Linked DNA regions of Desulforapulum autotrophicum HRM2. Each later gene encodes a partner of the first gene's protein in a complex. Links are inferred from orthologs where the notes say so. Each region holds a gene or a part of one and is shown on either strand. Other genes may lie near its edges. The genes, in order: secG and secY.

Region 1 (7,117 bases):
GGTGGTAAAAGCAGGCCCTGGGGATGTTCATTCGTTCAAGCAGGTCAAAGATGCCCGGGATCTCAGTGACATTGCGCTTGTTGATGGTGAACCTTAGTCCTACCTTGATGCCAGCTTCCTGGCAGTTTCGTATGCCGGTAAGCGCCTTCTGGTATGCCCCTTTCATGCCCCGGAAAAGGTCGTGGGTCGCTTCCAGTCCATCCAGGCTGATACCCACGTAGGAAAGGCCGATTTCCTTGAGCGTCTTGGCCTTTTCCTTGGTGATCAGGGTACCGTTGGTGGAGATGACGGCCCGCATTCCCTTGCTTACCGCATATTCTGCATACTCGGCAAGCCTTGGGTGAACCAGGGGTTCGCCGCCTGAAAACAGGATGACAGGCACGCCAAAGGCTGCCAGGTCATCGATCATGGCAAGGCTCTCTTTCTGTTCAAGTTCGTTTTCGTAGGAAAGATCTTCTGACTGTGCAAAGGAGTATACACAGCGCAGCTTAGATCGCCTTGTTATGTTACACACGATCACGGGTTTTTTATCTAGAGAGAACTGAAACAGGTGCGAGGGCAGGGTGCCTGAGTCGCGGGAATCACGCAATGTCACAGATGGTCCCACGGTCACACAAGAGCTCTTAGAAATTCCGATCATGATATTATTTTCCTGATAAGTTCAGCAAGAAACGCCTCTTGGTCCAGAAGGGCTTTTCTTGGAATAAAGAACCGATTTGTTCCGGATTTTTCCCGGATCAGATTTAGACCGTCGTAAAAATCGTTGTAAATTTTAGCCATGAGGTCATCAGAGGTAATCTCGTACTTGATGAACTGTTCAATGAGCGAGTCAATGGCATCCTCTTCAAACACGATGTTGATGTCATGCTTGTGGTAGAAATCCACCTCCACCTTTTTGATGGACTCATAATAGGTTTTAATGGATTGGATGGCTGTTCCAAGTTCAGTGACATGGGTGCAGTAGTACTGGGCCACAAGATCACTTCTCTCCTTAGACAGGGTAAGACCGTGGTGAAGGGAGAGACTTTTCCAGTTGTTAAGAATATGGTTGGACAGGGCCTGCCTTGTTTCCTGGATTGCCTCAAGAAAGGCCAGTTCCAGCTGGTCACGGTTTTCATCGGCCAGAATAAGGGCAAGTTCAGCCCTTGGGTCTGTGATTACCCCTGGTGTTACCACAAATCTTTTAATTGTTGAAGAAGGAAGCTTTTCTTCAAATTCAAGAAGGGCGTTCTCAACAACGCTTACAAGCCCCCTGGCACCGGTGTTCTCCTCGAAAGCCCTTTGGGCAAGGATGTCCAGGGCTTCGGGTGTAAACACGATGTCAATGCCGTAGGCAGCAAAATCAAGCCTTTTCCCAAGTATGACAGGATTGTTGGGCATGGTCAGGATGGTAAAAAGGTCGTCTTTGGAAAGGGTGTCAAGGACGCACCGCACAGGAAGTCTGCCAATAAATTCAGATTCAAACCCGAACTCGACCAGATCTTCAGCCGTGACCTGCTTTAAAATGTCACTGTTCGTTTTTGCCTTGGCAAGGGATGAACCAAATCCCATGGCGTGGTGGGTTACCCGTCTTGAGACAATTTCATTGAGATCGGAAAAGGCCCCGCTCATGATAAAGAGGATGTTGGATGTGTTTACCCTTCGCTCGCTTCTTTTGCCCGTTCGCTGGAAGCTTTCAAGCTCCTGCATCATGGACACCGGGTCATGGGGAACCTTGAGGTCCACATCTGTTTCTTCCATGGGCTTTAAAAGTGCCCGCTGAACCCCGGTTCTGGAGATGTCAGCACCCCTGAGATTGCTGCTTGCGGCAATTTTATCAATTTCGTCCAGATAGATGATGCCGCATTCGGCAAGTTCAATATCATCGTCCGCCTCCTTCACAAGATCCCGGACAAGATCATCCACATCACCGCCCACATAACCGGTTTCAGAAAATTTAGTGGCATCGGCCTTGACAAAGGGAACGCCAATGCGTTTTGCAATAAGTTTTACAATATAGGTTTTGCCAACGCCCGTGGGACCGAGCATGAGTATGTTGGATTTGATGCTTCCCGTTATCCTGACGTCTGAATGTTTGGTTGTTTCGAGGTGTTTGACCCGGTTGAAGTGGGTGCAGATCTTGGTTGCAAGAACTGATTTTGCCCTTTTCTGTTTCACAATATACTGGTCCAGATAGGCAATCAGTTCCTGGGGCTTGATGTTGAAATTGACAAGTTTTTTTCTACCTGAAGATGTCCCCTTTCCTGTAATGGGTGCCTCGTTTGTGGCCAGGGAGGGGGAGAGGATTTTTACAGTACCGCCGAACTTCTTGTTGAGAAACTCGCCAAGCTCTTTTTCTATACGTTTGGGGTCAGGTATGTTTTCATTTTTTTCGTTCATAGTGGTCTAAGATAAACATGGGGAAGGATAAATCAAGTTTGTTTGGTCGGGGATGGCTGTTTTTTTTCGAAGAGCATGCAGGGCTTGCCTGTTGAACGGCGTACGACAGCCGAGGGAATCATCTTTGATTTGAAGCCCATTGCCCGGCATCCATGGGGTTTGGCCGGCTCCCAGGTTACAAAGTAATGTCGGCATCTGTGGCAGTTTATTCGTTGTGTTTTCTCCATGTGCATTTACCATGTGCATTTGCCAAGTCTTTTAAAAAGATGAAAAGCCGCAAACATTGTGCAATGATTGCGGCTTTTTATATCTGGTGCCGAAGGGGAGACTTGAACTCCCACGGGTCGCCCCACACGCCCCTCAAGCGTGCGTGTCTACCTATTCCACCACTTCGGCAGGATGTATGCTATTTGCTGTCAGTCGTTGCAGGCTGCTCAATCGGTATTTTTATGTCAGGCATAATGGATGTCTCAGGTTTATGACTTGACATATAAGCAAGGGTCAGTGAGGTGAGCATGAAAATCACGGCAACCCCGGTTGTTATTTTGCTCAGGAATGTAGCCGGTCCTGCGCCACCGAACAGAGCCTGGCTGGATGCACCACCAAATGAAGCGCCCATGTCTGCACCTTTTCCTGTCTGGAGCAGAACGATGAGAATTAAAAGGATGCAGGCAATTACATGTGCAATTATAATCAGGGTTGTCATGGTTTGTTATTTGTACCTTATTATTTTGATGAACGTATCTGCATCAAGGCTGGCTCCGCCAACCAATGCGCCATCGACATCGTTAATTTTCATTATTTCCGAAACATTCCCCGGCTTAACTGAACCACCATATAGTATACGGATGGACATTGCAAGCGTGTTGCCAAATTTATCGTTAACAAGCTTTCGGATATATTCGTGTACCTGGGCCACTTGCTCCGGAGTTGCTGTTTTTCCCGTTCCGATGGCCCAAACCGGCTCATAGGCGATAACAAGGGGCTGGAGTGCATCAGAATCAAAGCTTTTTAACCCATTTGACACCTGTTTGTCAAGCACGGAAAAGGTTTTTTCCCCATCCCTTTGTGCCCCGGTCTCACCAATGCACAGAACAGGGATAAGGCCGGCCTTGAGGGTTGCGGCTATCTTTTTGCAAACGGTTTCATCGGTTTCTCCAAAATATTGGCGGCGCTCTGAATGACCGATGATGGCATAGTCGGCACCGGCTGCCTTTACCATGGCGGCGGATACTTCACCTGTGTAGGCACCCTCATTTTCATAAAACAGATTCTGAGCCCCGACCTTTACATTTGATCCTGCCACCGCCTGGGATACAAGGGGAAGGCTTAAAAAGGTGGGGGCGATCATGATGTCAGTATTAACAACTTCAGATGCAAGTTCAACAAGTCTTGTAGCCGTGGTAACGGCTTCCGTGCCGGTCTTGAACATTTTCCAGTTGCCGGCGATTAACGCTCTTCTACTCATAAGGATCTCCTCATTAGTGTTTGAACAAAAAATCACCCATCTGCTGCGTTGCTGCAAAATTCTGAAACCTCACGTACACTAGTACGCTCCGGTTTCAGAATTTTTTGCGCCTTGCATATGGGCAATTTTTCGCCCAAACACGGGTTTTCGGTCAGCCATTATTTTTATTAGAAACTCGATTCAGCCTGACAAGCGTAACGGATGTTGAGTTTCATGGTCTGTTGCGCCCGATAGGATGAGGTGGCTATAGGGATTTTCCCACCAGGGCTGCAAGGTCAATGAGTCGGTGGGAGTAGCCTGATTCATTGTCATACCAGGCGTAAATTTTGACCATATTCTGGATGACATCCGTACTCATGGCATCGACAATCGAAGAAAAAGGGCTGCCGTTGTAGTCAATGGAGACCAGGGGAAGCTCGCAGTAATCGAGAATTCCGGCAAGGTCGGACTTTGACGCTCTTTCAAGGGCCTGGTTTACCTCTTCCCGGGTGACGTTCGCCTTTTCAACGACCACTACAAGGTCAACCAGGCTCACATTGGGGGTGGGTACCCTGACCGACAGGCCGTTGAGTTTTCCCTTGAGTTCCGGAAGAACCAGGGCAACTGCCTTGGCTGCTCCTGTGGTGGTGGGGATCATGGAGAGCGCTGCGGAACGTGCCCGCCTCAAATCCTTGTGGGGAAAGTCAAGGAGTCGCTGGTCTCCTGTATAGGCATGAACGGTTGTCATCATCCCGCTCACAATTCCGAAATTCTCCAGGAGAACTTTTGCAACCGGGGCAAGGCAGTTTGTGGTGCATGAGGCATTGGAGATGATGTCATGTTTTTCAGGATCATAGGTGTCATGGTTGACACCCATGACAATGGTGCTGTCGGGATCAACCGCTGGGGCTGAGATAATAACCTTTGCTGCACCGGCCTTGAGGTGTTTTCCTGCACCCTCCCTGTCCCGGAAGATGCCCGTACATTCAAGAACAATGTCAACGCCTGCATCCTTCCACGGAATTTGTCCCGGATCCTTGAGGGAACAGACCTTTATGGTTCGATCGTTGACGACCATGGTATCTTCAGTGGTTGTGATGGTTGCGTCGAGCCTGCCATGTACAGAGTCAAATTGAAGCAGATGCGCCATGGTCTTTGTGTCTGAAAGATCGTTGATGGCGACGACTTCAAGATCTGATCGTTTCAATGCAGCCCTGAACGCCAGTCTGCCGATTCTACCGAAACCGTTGATTCCAAGTTTAATTCCCACGATATTGTACCTCCTGAACGTTGGTAGTAAAAGAAACACATGTTGGGAAGCCGGGTTGGAATTCAAGCCAACCGATCATGCACGTTTGCTTCCTTTTAAAATTCCGCTTGCAAGGGAAATACTTTTTTTCCCCTGGGCCACAATGGCCGCTGCTGCCGCTGAAAGTTCCTGTTTATCCCTTACTGAAATTGCCTTGAGCAGAATTGGAAGGTTGACCCCTGAGATCACTTCAACGGCCCCTTCTTCTAAAAACGAGTAACTCAGATTGGATGGGGTTCCACCAAACATGTCGGTGAAAATGATCACCCCTTTTCCATCATTGACGGTTTTGATGCCGGTTTTGATCTTTTTGATCAATGCGTCGGCAGGTTCCCTGATGTCAATGGAAACAAAGCTGATTTTTTCTATTTGTGTATCCAGGATTAATTGAGCGGTTTCAATTAATGCTTCTCCAAGTGTTGAGTGGGTGACGATTAAAATTCCTGTCATAGCTCTTTTGTATCCCTGTCTATGTCCCTGTGGATGATGCCGGGTTCAAAGCCTCGCTGGCTCAGGTGTTCAAAAATGTTTTCAGCAATGGCAACGCTTCTGTGTCGACCACCTGTACATCCTACAGCTATTGTAAGATACGCTTTCCCCTCAAGGGTGTAAAGCGGAATCAGATAGTCGAGAAGGCCCAGGTATTTTTTTAAAAAAGTTTTGGCCTGGATGGTTTCAAGCACAAAATCTTTAACCTCCTTTGTGCGACCATTCAACGCTTTCAGCTCTGGTACAAAAAAAGGGTTTGAGAGAAACCGCATGTCAACCACAAGATCTGCATCCGTAGGGATGCCGTACTTGAATCCAAACGAGAGGAGGTTGATCTTCATGGATACAGGTTTGAGGGCGTGGTGGTGGGCAATATTGCGGATTTCGGCTTTAAGCTGGTGGACATTGTAATTGCTTGTGTCAATGATCCGTTTTGAAATTTTTCTGATGGGAAGCATGAGGCTTTTTTCTGACTTTATGCTTTCAATCAGACTTTTGTCCTGACCTGCGGGGTGATGGCGCCGGGTCTGGCTGTATCGTTTTAAAAGGATGTTTTCATCGGCCTCAAGAAAAATAATTTCCGGAATATGCCCGTTCTTCCCCAAGGATTCCAGGACCGAAGGAAATTGGGATAAAAATTGTTTGGCCCGGATGTCCATGACAAAGGCAAAACCGTTTATGTCGGTGTCGCTGTCCAGGGGGAGGTCAAGAAATTTTGGCAGAAGCTCGATGGGCATGTTGTCAACGCAGTAATAACCTGCATCTTCAAATGCCTCCATGGCTGTGCTCTTTCCTGACCCGGAAAGGCCGGTGAGTATAAATAGGCTTTGGCGGTTCATGGGTTAAAACTCTTCATCAATGTCAAGAATGATTTTCTGGATTTCGTCAATGGATTCGGCCCGTAACAGGCTTTCCTTAAAGTGGTCCTTTTTGAGAAGCTTTGAAATCTGTGCCAGAACTTTCAGGTGACTTCCTGTGGAGTTTTCAGGGGTTATCAACAGGAAAAAAATATGGACCGGTTTGTGGTCAAGGGAGTCAAATGAGACTCCCTTGCGGCTCAAACCGAACCCGACAACTATGGAGTCGACAGTGGCAAGCTTGCCGTGGGGAATTCCAATTCCGCCACCGATACCTGTACTGCCAAGTTGTTCTCTTTCCAGAAGAACCCTTACAATTTCGTCGCTCCCGGTCCTGGCCATGGGAGCGACACAAATTGCAAGTTCTTCAAGAACGCCTTTTTTATCCTTTGATGCAAGGTCCGGGATGATGGCACCCCTTGGTAATAGTTCTGATAGTTTCATAATCTCCTGGCAATTTGCTATCTGCGGGGCTGGATCAATCCAAGCTTTCCGTCGTTACGCCTGTAGAGAACATTGACACGCTCTGTCCTTGCATTGCTGAACACAAAGAAATTTTCCTTACCAGAGTTGAGTTCCATAACGGCATCATCGATGTCAATGGGTTTTACGTCAATGGCCTCCATGATCACTTCA
Region 2 (7,261 bases), 890 kb from region 1 along the record:
CATCTTCAGCAGCAAGTTTTGCCGCAAAAGGAGTGCTTTTTCTGGAACCTTTGAACCCCTGGATTCCAGAACTTGACCAGGAGATGGTGTTTCCGATCTCATCTGTGATGGTGACAATGGTGTTGTTAAATGTGCTCTGGATGTGTACCACACCAGTGGATATATTCTTCTTTACCCGTTTCTTGGTAACAGTTTTTTTTGACTTTTTCGCCATTATGCGCAATGCCTCCTGATTGGTAGGGCCATAGTTAACCCAAATTATCCCTACTTCTTCTTCTTGACAGCAGCTCGTTTAGGACCTTTTCGGGTCCTTGCATTGGTGCTGGTTCTCTGACCACGGCACGGCAAAGATTTTCTATGTCGAAGGCCACGGTAGCATCCCAAATCCATCAATCGCTTGATGTTCATGGAAATCTGGGTTCTTAGTTCACCCTCAACCTTGAAATCGCTGTCAATGACCTTTCTGATATCATTGACCTGCTCTTCTGTCAGGGCATCGGATTTAAGTGTGGGATTGATCCCAACCTTTTCCAGTATCTGCTGGGATCGTGTTCTGCCGATCCCATAGATATAGGTTAGAGCGATCTCCACGTGTTTATTTCTTGGTAAGTCTACGCCTGCAATTCGTGCCACGCTTTTACCCCCTATCCCTGCCTCTGATTATGACGTTTAGTTATACAAATCACCCGAATAACACCTTTCCTACGAATGATCTTGCAATCTTTACAAATTTTTTTAACAGATGCTCTGACTTTCATCTTATAATACTCCTGGGTAATCTCCCGACTGTTTTAGGAGACCCTAGTCTATTTATAGCGGTATGTAATCCTGCCCCGGCTCAGATCGTAAGGTGACATTTCAACAGTAACCTTGTCACCCGGCAGAATCTTGATAAAGTGCATTCTCATCTTGCCCGAAATATGTGCAAGGAGCTGATGCTTGTTTTCAAGCTCAACCTTGAACATGGCATTGGGCAGCGTTTCAAGCACTGTCCCTTCTACCTTTATGGGTTCTTCCTTTGCCATTTTTTAAAATTCCTTTGCATATCTATTGTTTGTCGCCATGTCATAAACGCCAGTACTATCGCCTGGACTTGACACTGCCGGATTTTCCAAGAAACCCTTCGTAGTTTCGTGTAATGAGGTGGGATTCAATTTGGGAAACCGTATCAATGGATACACCGACAACAATGAGAAGTGCAGTCCCACCAAAATAAAAGGGCACATTGAATTTTGTCATCAGCATGGTGGGAAGCACACACACAAGGGAAACATAAACGGCTCCACCGGTAGTGATCCTTGTCAACACCCGGTCAATATACTCGGCCGTGCGTTTGCCCGGCCGGATGCCCGGGATATATCCACCGTTCTTCTTCATGTTCTCAGCCACATCATCGGGATTAAAGGTGACAGCCGTGTAAAAGAAACAGAAAAAGATGATAAAACCGACAAAGATCAAATTGTAAACAATGCTTCCAGGACTCATGGCCGCAGCAACCGTCTTCATCATGGGCAGATCAATGAAGTTTGCCAGGGTTGCCGGAAACATGATAATGGACGAGGCAAAGATAGGCGGGATAACTCCAGCCGTATTGATCTTCAAAGGGAGATGGGAGGTCTGCCCTCCGTACATTTTTCTGCCGACAACCCGTTTTGCATACTGGACCGGAATCCTACGCTGGGCCGTTTCAAAAAAGATAATGGCAGCCACTACGGCAACCATCAGGACAATCAGGATGATCAGGGAGAACACCCCCATCTCACCGGTTGACACAAGCCTCATGGTATTGGCAATGGCTATGGGCATCCTTGCCACAATACCGGCAAAAATGATCAGGGAGATACCGTTGCCGATCCCCCGCTCCGTGATCTGCTCACCAAGCCACATGATAAAGGCCGTTCCTGCCGTAAGGGTGATAACCGTCATTAACCTGAATTCCCAGCCGGGATACATGACAATGGGCGACCCGGCAGGAGATGTCATGCTTTCAAGGCCAACACTGATTCCAAATCCCTGGATCAGACTCAAAACAACCGTTCCATACCGGGTGTACTGGGTGATCTTTTTTCTGCCCTGTTCTCCTTCCTTGGACAACTGCTCAAGGTGGGGGATTACAACCGTCATCAGCTGTAGAATAATTGATGCGCTGATGTAGGGCATGATTCCCAGTGCGAACACAGAGAGCCTGTCCAGAGCCCCTCCTGAAAACATGTTGAACATCGCAAAGAGTGTCCCCCTGGCATTATCGAAGAACGAAGCAAGTGCTGCTCCGTCAATACCCGGCGTGGGAACATGAACCCCAACACGGTAAACAAACAGCAAGGCAAATGTGATCAAAAGCTTCCGTTTCAGTTCAGGAAGTTTGAGTATGTTCTGGTATCCGCGCTCAATCATTTATAAGGCCTCAGATTCGATTATAATTCTATGGAACCACCGGCGGCTTCGATCTTCTGCCTGGCGGTTTTACTGACAAGACACTGTTTAAAGGTAAAGGCTTTGGACACCTCACCGTCACCCAGGATCTTAACCTTGTCAAACATGCCCTTGATCAGACCAGTCTGCTTAAGGGCGGCCACATCAATAACCGCCTTATCCTCAAACCGGTCAAGGTCTGAAAGATTAACGATAAGGATACTTTTTGCAAGGATATTTTTAAATCCGCGCTTGGGCAACCGGCGGTGAAGGGGCATCTGACCACCTTCAAAACCAGGTCTTGTTCCACCACCAGACCGCTGGTTGTGGCCCTTGTTTCCCCGGGTTGAGGTTCCGCCCATACCTGATCCCGGGCCTCTTCCAACACGTTTTCTTTTTTTACGACTCCCCTCTGAGGGTGAGAGTTCATGTAGCTTCATTTAAACCTCCTCCACGGTAACCAGATGAGGAATCTTCTTAACCATGCCCATGATTGCAGGGTTATTCGTATGCTCAACCGTCATATGCATTCTTTTCAAACCAAGGGCCCGTACGATCCTTCGATGTTTTTCATTGCGGCCCACCAGGCTTCTGACCTGTGTAATCTTTAGTTTACCTGACATCTCAAGCCCCTTCCTAAATATCTTCAGGACGAAGGCCGCGTCGTCTGGCAACCTCATCCTTGGTTTCAAGTGACTTCAGCCCGGCCATGGTAGCTCTGACAACGTTATGGGTGTTGTTGGTGCCGATACATTTGGTTAAAATATCGGTAACACCCGCTGCCTCGAGAACCGCGCGAACGCCGCCACCTGCAATGACACCCGTACCTGGAGAGGCCGGTTTCAACATAACCCTACCTGCACCTGCCCGTCCAACGATTTCAAAGGGGATGGTACCGTCAAGTATGGAAACTTTAGTCATGGATTTTTTTGCCTTTTCAAGGCCTTTACGAATGGCCTCGGGAACTTCACCGGCCTTGCCTAAGCCGTAGCCGACACTGCCTTCACCGTCACCAACGACCACGAGGGCGCTGAAGCTGAAATTTCTACCGCCCTTTACGACCTTTGCGACCCTGTTGATTTTAACAACCTTGTCGATCAACAGGCTATCTTCTGCATGATTTTGTGCCAAGGGACTCCCTCCTTATTAGAAATTCAGCCCGGCTTCCCGAGCTCCGTCTGAAAGTGCTTTTACCCGTCCGTGATAGAGGAAACCATTTCTGTCAAAGACAACTTTTGAGATTCCCTTTTCAAGAGCCCTTGCGCCGACCAGGCGTCCGATTGCCGTAGCCGCATCCTTTCCCACCAACTTATCTTTATTCTCAATGAACTCTTTGTCCAGGGTAGACGCCGCTGCAAGGGTAGACCCTGTAACATCGTCGATGACCTGGGCATAAATATGGGCAGAGCTTCTGAATACACAGAGCCTGGGTCGCTCCCCGGTACCAGTAATCCGCTTCCTGATTCTTTTTTGTCTTTTAAGCCTTGAAACAAGCCTTGTGGATTTATTTGCCATAATAGTCTATTCCTGATTTCGTTATTTAGCTGCAGCCTTTCCGGCCTTTTTGATTATTCGTTCGTCAGAATACATGATCCCCTTGCCTTTATAAGGCTCCGGCGGTCTGATCCTTCGAATTCTTGCTGCAGTCTCACCCACGATTTCCTTGTCAATACCCGACAAAGAAAGGGTTGTATTTTTTTCAACGAGTGCGGAAATGCCCTTAGGCAGCTCAAAATTCACAGGATTGGAATAACCCACATTGAGCACAACTGTGTTGCCGTTAACCTCGGCCCGGTATCCGATACCGTTCAACAGAAGTTTTTTCTCGTACCCGACAGATACACCAGTGATCATGTTTGCCACCAACGACCGAAACAGCCCCTGGAGGGCCACAGTCTTTCGATCTTGATCGTCGGTAACTGAAACGTTGACCATACCATTTTCTATCGCCAATTTTACAGCCGGATGCAGACTACGGTCAAGGGAACCTTTAGGGCCTTTAATGGAAATCAAATCACCCTTTACACTCACTTCGACCTTTTCGGGAATCTGGACCGGCTTTTTACCTATTCGTGACATTTATCCCTCCAATGTTACCAGATGTTGCAGAGGACTTCGCCGCCCACGTTCTCTTTTTTAGCCTGTTTATCCGTCATCAAACCCTTTGATGTGGATAGAATCGATATGCCTAAACCATTTAGAACTGATTTTATTTCCTTGGATTTTGTATACATCCTGCGACCGGGTTTACTCACCCGCTCAAGGCCATAAATCACTGGTTTGTCAGCCACGTACTTAAGGTACACACGAAGAATCCCCTGCTTGTCATCTTCAACAAACTTGTAATTCTTGATGTATCCTTGTTCTTTCAGCACCCGCGCCAGCTCTAACTTAAGCTTTGACCCGGGGATATCCACCTTGGCAAACTCTGCTTTAGCACCATTTCTGATTCTGGTAAGCATGTCCGCAACTGGATCACTCATTGCCATAATTTTCTCCTGAACGTTACCTTTTGTTCTGCAGGGTGTTGCCCTGCCCGCCGGTGGTCTCTATTATTACCAGCTCGATTTAGTCACTCCGGGAAGCTTCCCTGCAGAAGCAAGGTCCCGGAAACAGATTCTACAAATTCCCGCTTTTCTGATAAATCCCCGTGGTCGACCGCAGATGGGACACCGATTATAGGCGCGTACCCCAAATTTAGGCGCTCGTGCCGCCTTTGCGATAAGACTTTTTTTAGCCAAATCACCCTCCTTAAAATGCTTGCAATACGCAGTGTCGAGGTTGGACAAAAACTGCCAACCCCCCACTGCATTGAATCAAAAAACCATCAGTTTTTAAAGGGCATCCCAAACTGTTTCAGGAGTTCCTTGCCCTCTTTGTCGGTCTTGGCCGTGGTAACAATGGACACATTCAGGCCCTTGATACTGTCGGTTTGGTCAAAATCGATTTCAGGGAAAATGATGTGCTCCTTAATGCCAAGGCTGTAGTTTCCATGACCGTCAAAGGCCTTACCCGAAATCCCCCTGAAATCCCTAACACGGGGAAGGGTTATGTTGATGAGCTTCAAGAGGAAATCATACATCTTTTCCCGCCTGAGGGTTACCATACAACCGATGGGCATTCCTTCACGCAGCTTAAATGCGGCAATGGATTTTTTTGCCTTGGTAATGACCGGTCGCTGGCCGGCAATCAGAGCAAGGTCCTCAACAGCAGAGTCCAGCAACTTTACATTATTAATGGCCTCACCCAATCCGATATTAAGCACAATCTTATCGAGCTTGGGCACCTCCATGGGGTTCTTATAACCAAAGGTTTCCTTGAGGCCGGGTACTATTTCTTTTTCATACATCTCTTTAAGCGTTGTCATTTCGCTCCTCCGGGTATCCTAGGCATCAATCTGCTCGTTACAGCTCTTGCAGATTCTCACCTTTTTCCCGTCCTCCAGCTGCTTGATTCCGACTCTCACCGGTTTGATGCAGCTGTTGCACATGATCATGAGATTCGAACAGTCCACAGGCATGGGTTTATCCACAATACCACCCTGGGGATTTGCTTGAGTCGGCCTTTGATGAATTTTTGCCACATTGATATTTTCCACAACGGCTCGGTTTTTCTTTCTGAGCACCTTGAGGACCTTACCGATCTTTCCCTTGTCCTTACCGGTAAGTACCTTTACTTTATCTTCTTTTTTAATTTTTAACTTGAAATTTTCCATAGGTTTCTCCAAAAACCGAGCAGTTAAAGCACCTCGGGAGCAAGGGAGATGATCTTCATGAACCGCTTGGCACGAAGTTCCCTGGCTACGGGTCCGAATATTCGGGTTCCAATGGGCTCGTTGGAAGCATTGATGATAACGGCAGAATTGTCGTCAAATCGAATCATGGAACCATCAGGTCTTGAAACCTCTTTCTTGGTTCTCACAATCACGGCCTTGACCACATCGCCCTTTTTCACCTTGGCATTGGGTATCGCCTCTTTAACAGAGACGACAATTACGTCACCAATACCAGCATAACGCCGCTTTGAGCCGCCAAGCACCTTGATGCAATAGAGCTCCTTGGCACCGGAGTTGTCTGCTACAGTTAGTCTTGTCTCGGTCTGAATCATTTTTCAACTCCTCTCAAATCAAACTGCCTTTTTGACAATCTCACTGACGCGAAATCTCTTGGTTTTGCTCAAAGGTCTTGACTCGGTTATCTTGACCATGTCGCCGATCTGGCACAGCTGGGTTTCGTCATGGGCTGCATATTTTTTATGGCTCGTGATATACTTTTTGTATACCCTATGCTGAACAAGACGTTCCACCTCTACGACGACGGACTTATCCATTTTATTTGATACAACAGTACCTAAAAGTACTCTTTTTCTTCCTCTTTCATTCATGGCAGCAACTTTTCTCAAATTAGCTAATGTTTAAATTCATTTCCCGGCAGACGGTCATCAGTCTTGCAATATCCTTACGGATGGATGGGAGAATGGCTGTATTTTCGAGCTGACCAACACCATGCTGAAAGCGCAGATTAAAGAACTCTTTTTTCAGCTCAGTCAGTTTCCCAGTAATTTCCTGGGCACTCATCTCTCTTATCTCAGATATCTTCATTGGCCTAGCTCCTTTCCACAAATCTGGTTTTTACGGAAAGTTTATGGGCCGCAAGACGGAGAGCCTCTTTGGCAAGCTCCCGGGGAACCCCTTCCATTTCATAAAGGATTCTGCCGGGCCTGATTGCCGCAACCCATGCATCCGTTGGACCTTTACCCTTACCCATCCTGACTTCAGCAGGTTTTTTGGTAACCGGTTTGTCCGGAAAAAACCGGATCCAGGTCTTTCCTGTTCTCTTGATCTTACGGG

Evidence for each region.
Region 2: the proteins of secG (region 1) and secY are in contact, whole or in part, in a crystal structure (PDB 5AWW), measured with the Thermus thermophilus proteins. The link is inferred for Desulforapulum autotrophicum HRM2 from one-to-one orthologs. Residues at the interface, in WP_223903268.1 of Thermus thermophilus: Tyr5, Ile9, Tyr12, Leu13, Ala16, Leu19, Val20, Val23, Leu24, Gln26, Glu27, Pro28, Gln30, Gly31, Ala32, Asp34, Leu35, Met36, Gly37, Gly38, Ser39, Ala40, Asp41, Leu42, Phe43, Ala45, Arg46, Val48, Tyr53, Thr56; in WP_096411648.1 of Thermus thermophilus: Leu14, Gln16, Arg17, Phe20, Ile34, Pro35, Pro37, Ile72, Arg108, Arg109, Asn112, Gln113, Arg116, Ile117, Ile120, Pro145, Gly146, Trp147, Phe152, Phe155, Val156, Val159, Thr160, Val162, Ala163, Gly164, Ala166, Leu167, Trp170, Glu173.

Annotation. Positions count from the first base shown.
Region 1 is NC_012108.1:3,174,704-3,181,820, reverse strand. What follows is about bases 1,436-4,109. They hold secG (preprotein translocase subunit SecG), read right to left. Parts: upstream 3,086-4,109; coding sequence 2,786-3,085; downstream 1,436-2,785. Other genes in these bases: gap (type I glyceraldehyde-3-phosphate dehydrogenase), read right to left, coding at 4,092-4,109; tpiA (triose-phosphate isomerase), read right to left, coding at 3,092-3,847; HRM2_RS13840 (AAA family ATPase), read right to left, coding at 1,436-2,379. Also shown: ahbC (12,18-didecarboxysiroheme deacetylase), read right to left, coding at 1-640; more of HRM2_RS13840, read right to left, coding at 637-1,435; more of gap, read right to left, coding at 4,110-5,096; HRM2_RS13815 (PTS sugar transporter subunit IIA), read right to left, coding at 5,172-5,585; RNase adapter RapZ, read right to left, coding at 5,582-6,463; HRM2_RS13805 (PTS sugar transporter subunit IIA), read right to left, coding at 6,467-6,925; hpf (ribosome hibernation-promoting factor, HPF/YfiA family), read right to left, coding at 6,943-7,117. UniProt on the Bacillus subtilis protein: Involved in protein export. Participates in an early event of protein translocation.
Region 2 is NC_012108.1:4,064,777-4,072,037, forward strand. The notes cover bases 238-3,055. They hold secY (preprotein translocase subunit SecY), read right to left. Parts: upstream 2,395-3,055; coding sequence 1,081-2,394; downstream 238-1,080. Other genes in these bases: rpsM (30S ribosomal protein S13), read right to left, coding at 265-633; rpmJ (50S ribosomal protein L36), read right to left, coding at 645-758; infA (translation initiation factor IF-1), read right to left, coding at 807-1,025; rplO (50S ribosomal protein L15), read right to left, coding at 2,415-2,852; rpmD (50S ribosomal protein L30), read right to left, coding at 2,853-3,035. Outside these bases: rpsK (30S ribosomal protein S11), read right to left, coding at 1-214; more of rpsE, read right to left, coding at 3,056-3,543; rplR (50S ribosomal protein L18), read right to left, coding at 3,559-3,927; rplF (50S ribosomal protein L6), read right to left, coding at 3,949-4,491; rpsH (30S ribosomal protein S8), read right to left, coding at 4,506-4,901; HRM2_RS26175 (type Z 30S ribosomal protein S14), read right to left, coding at 4,968-5,219; rplE (50S ribosomal protein L5), read right to left, coding at 5,240-5,779; rplX (50S ribosomal protein L24), read right to left, coding at 5,798-6,127; rplN (50S ribosomal protein L14), read right to left, coding at 6,151-6,519; rpsQ (30S ribosomal protein S17), read right to left, coding at 6,538-6,795; rpmC (50S ribosomal protein L29), read right to left, coding at 6,815-7,012; rplP (50S ribosomal protein L16), read right to left, coding at 7,017-7,261. UniProt on the Bacillus subtilis protein: The central subunit of the protein translocation channel SecYEG. Consists of two halves formed by TMs 1-5 and 6-10.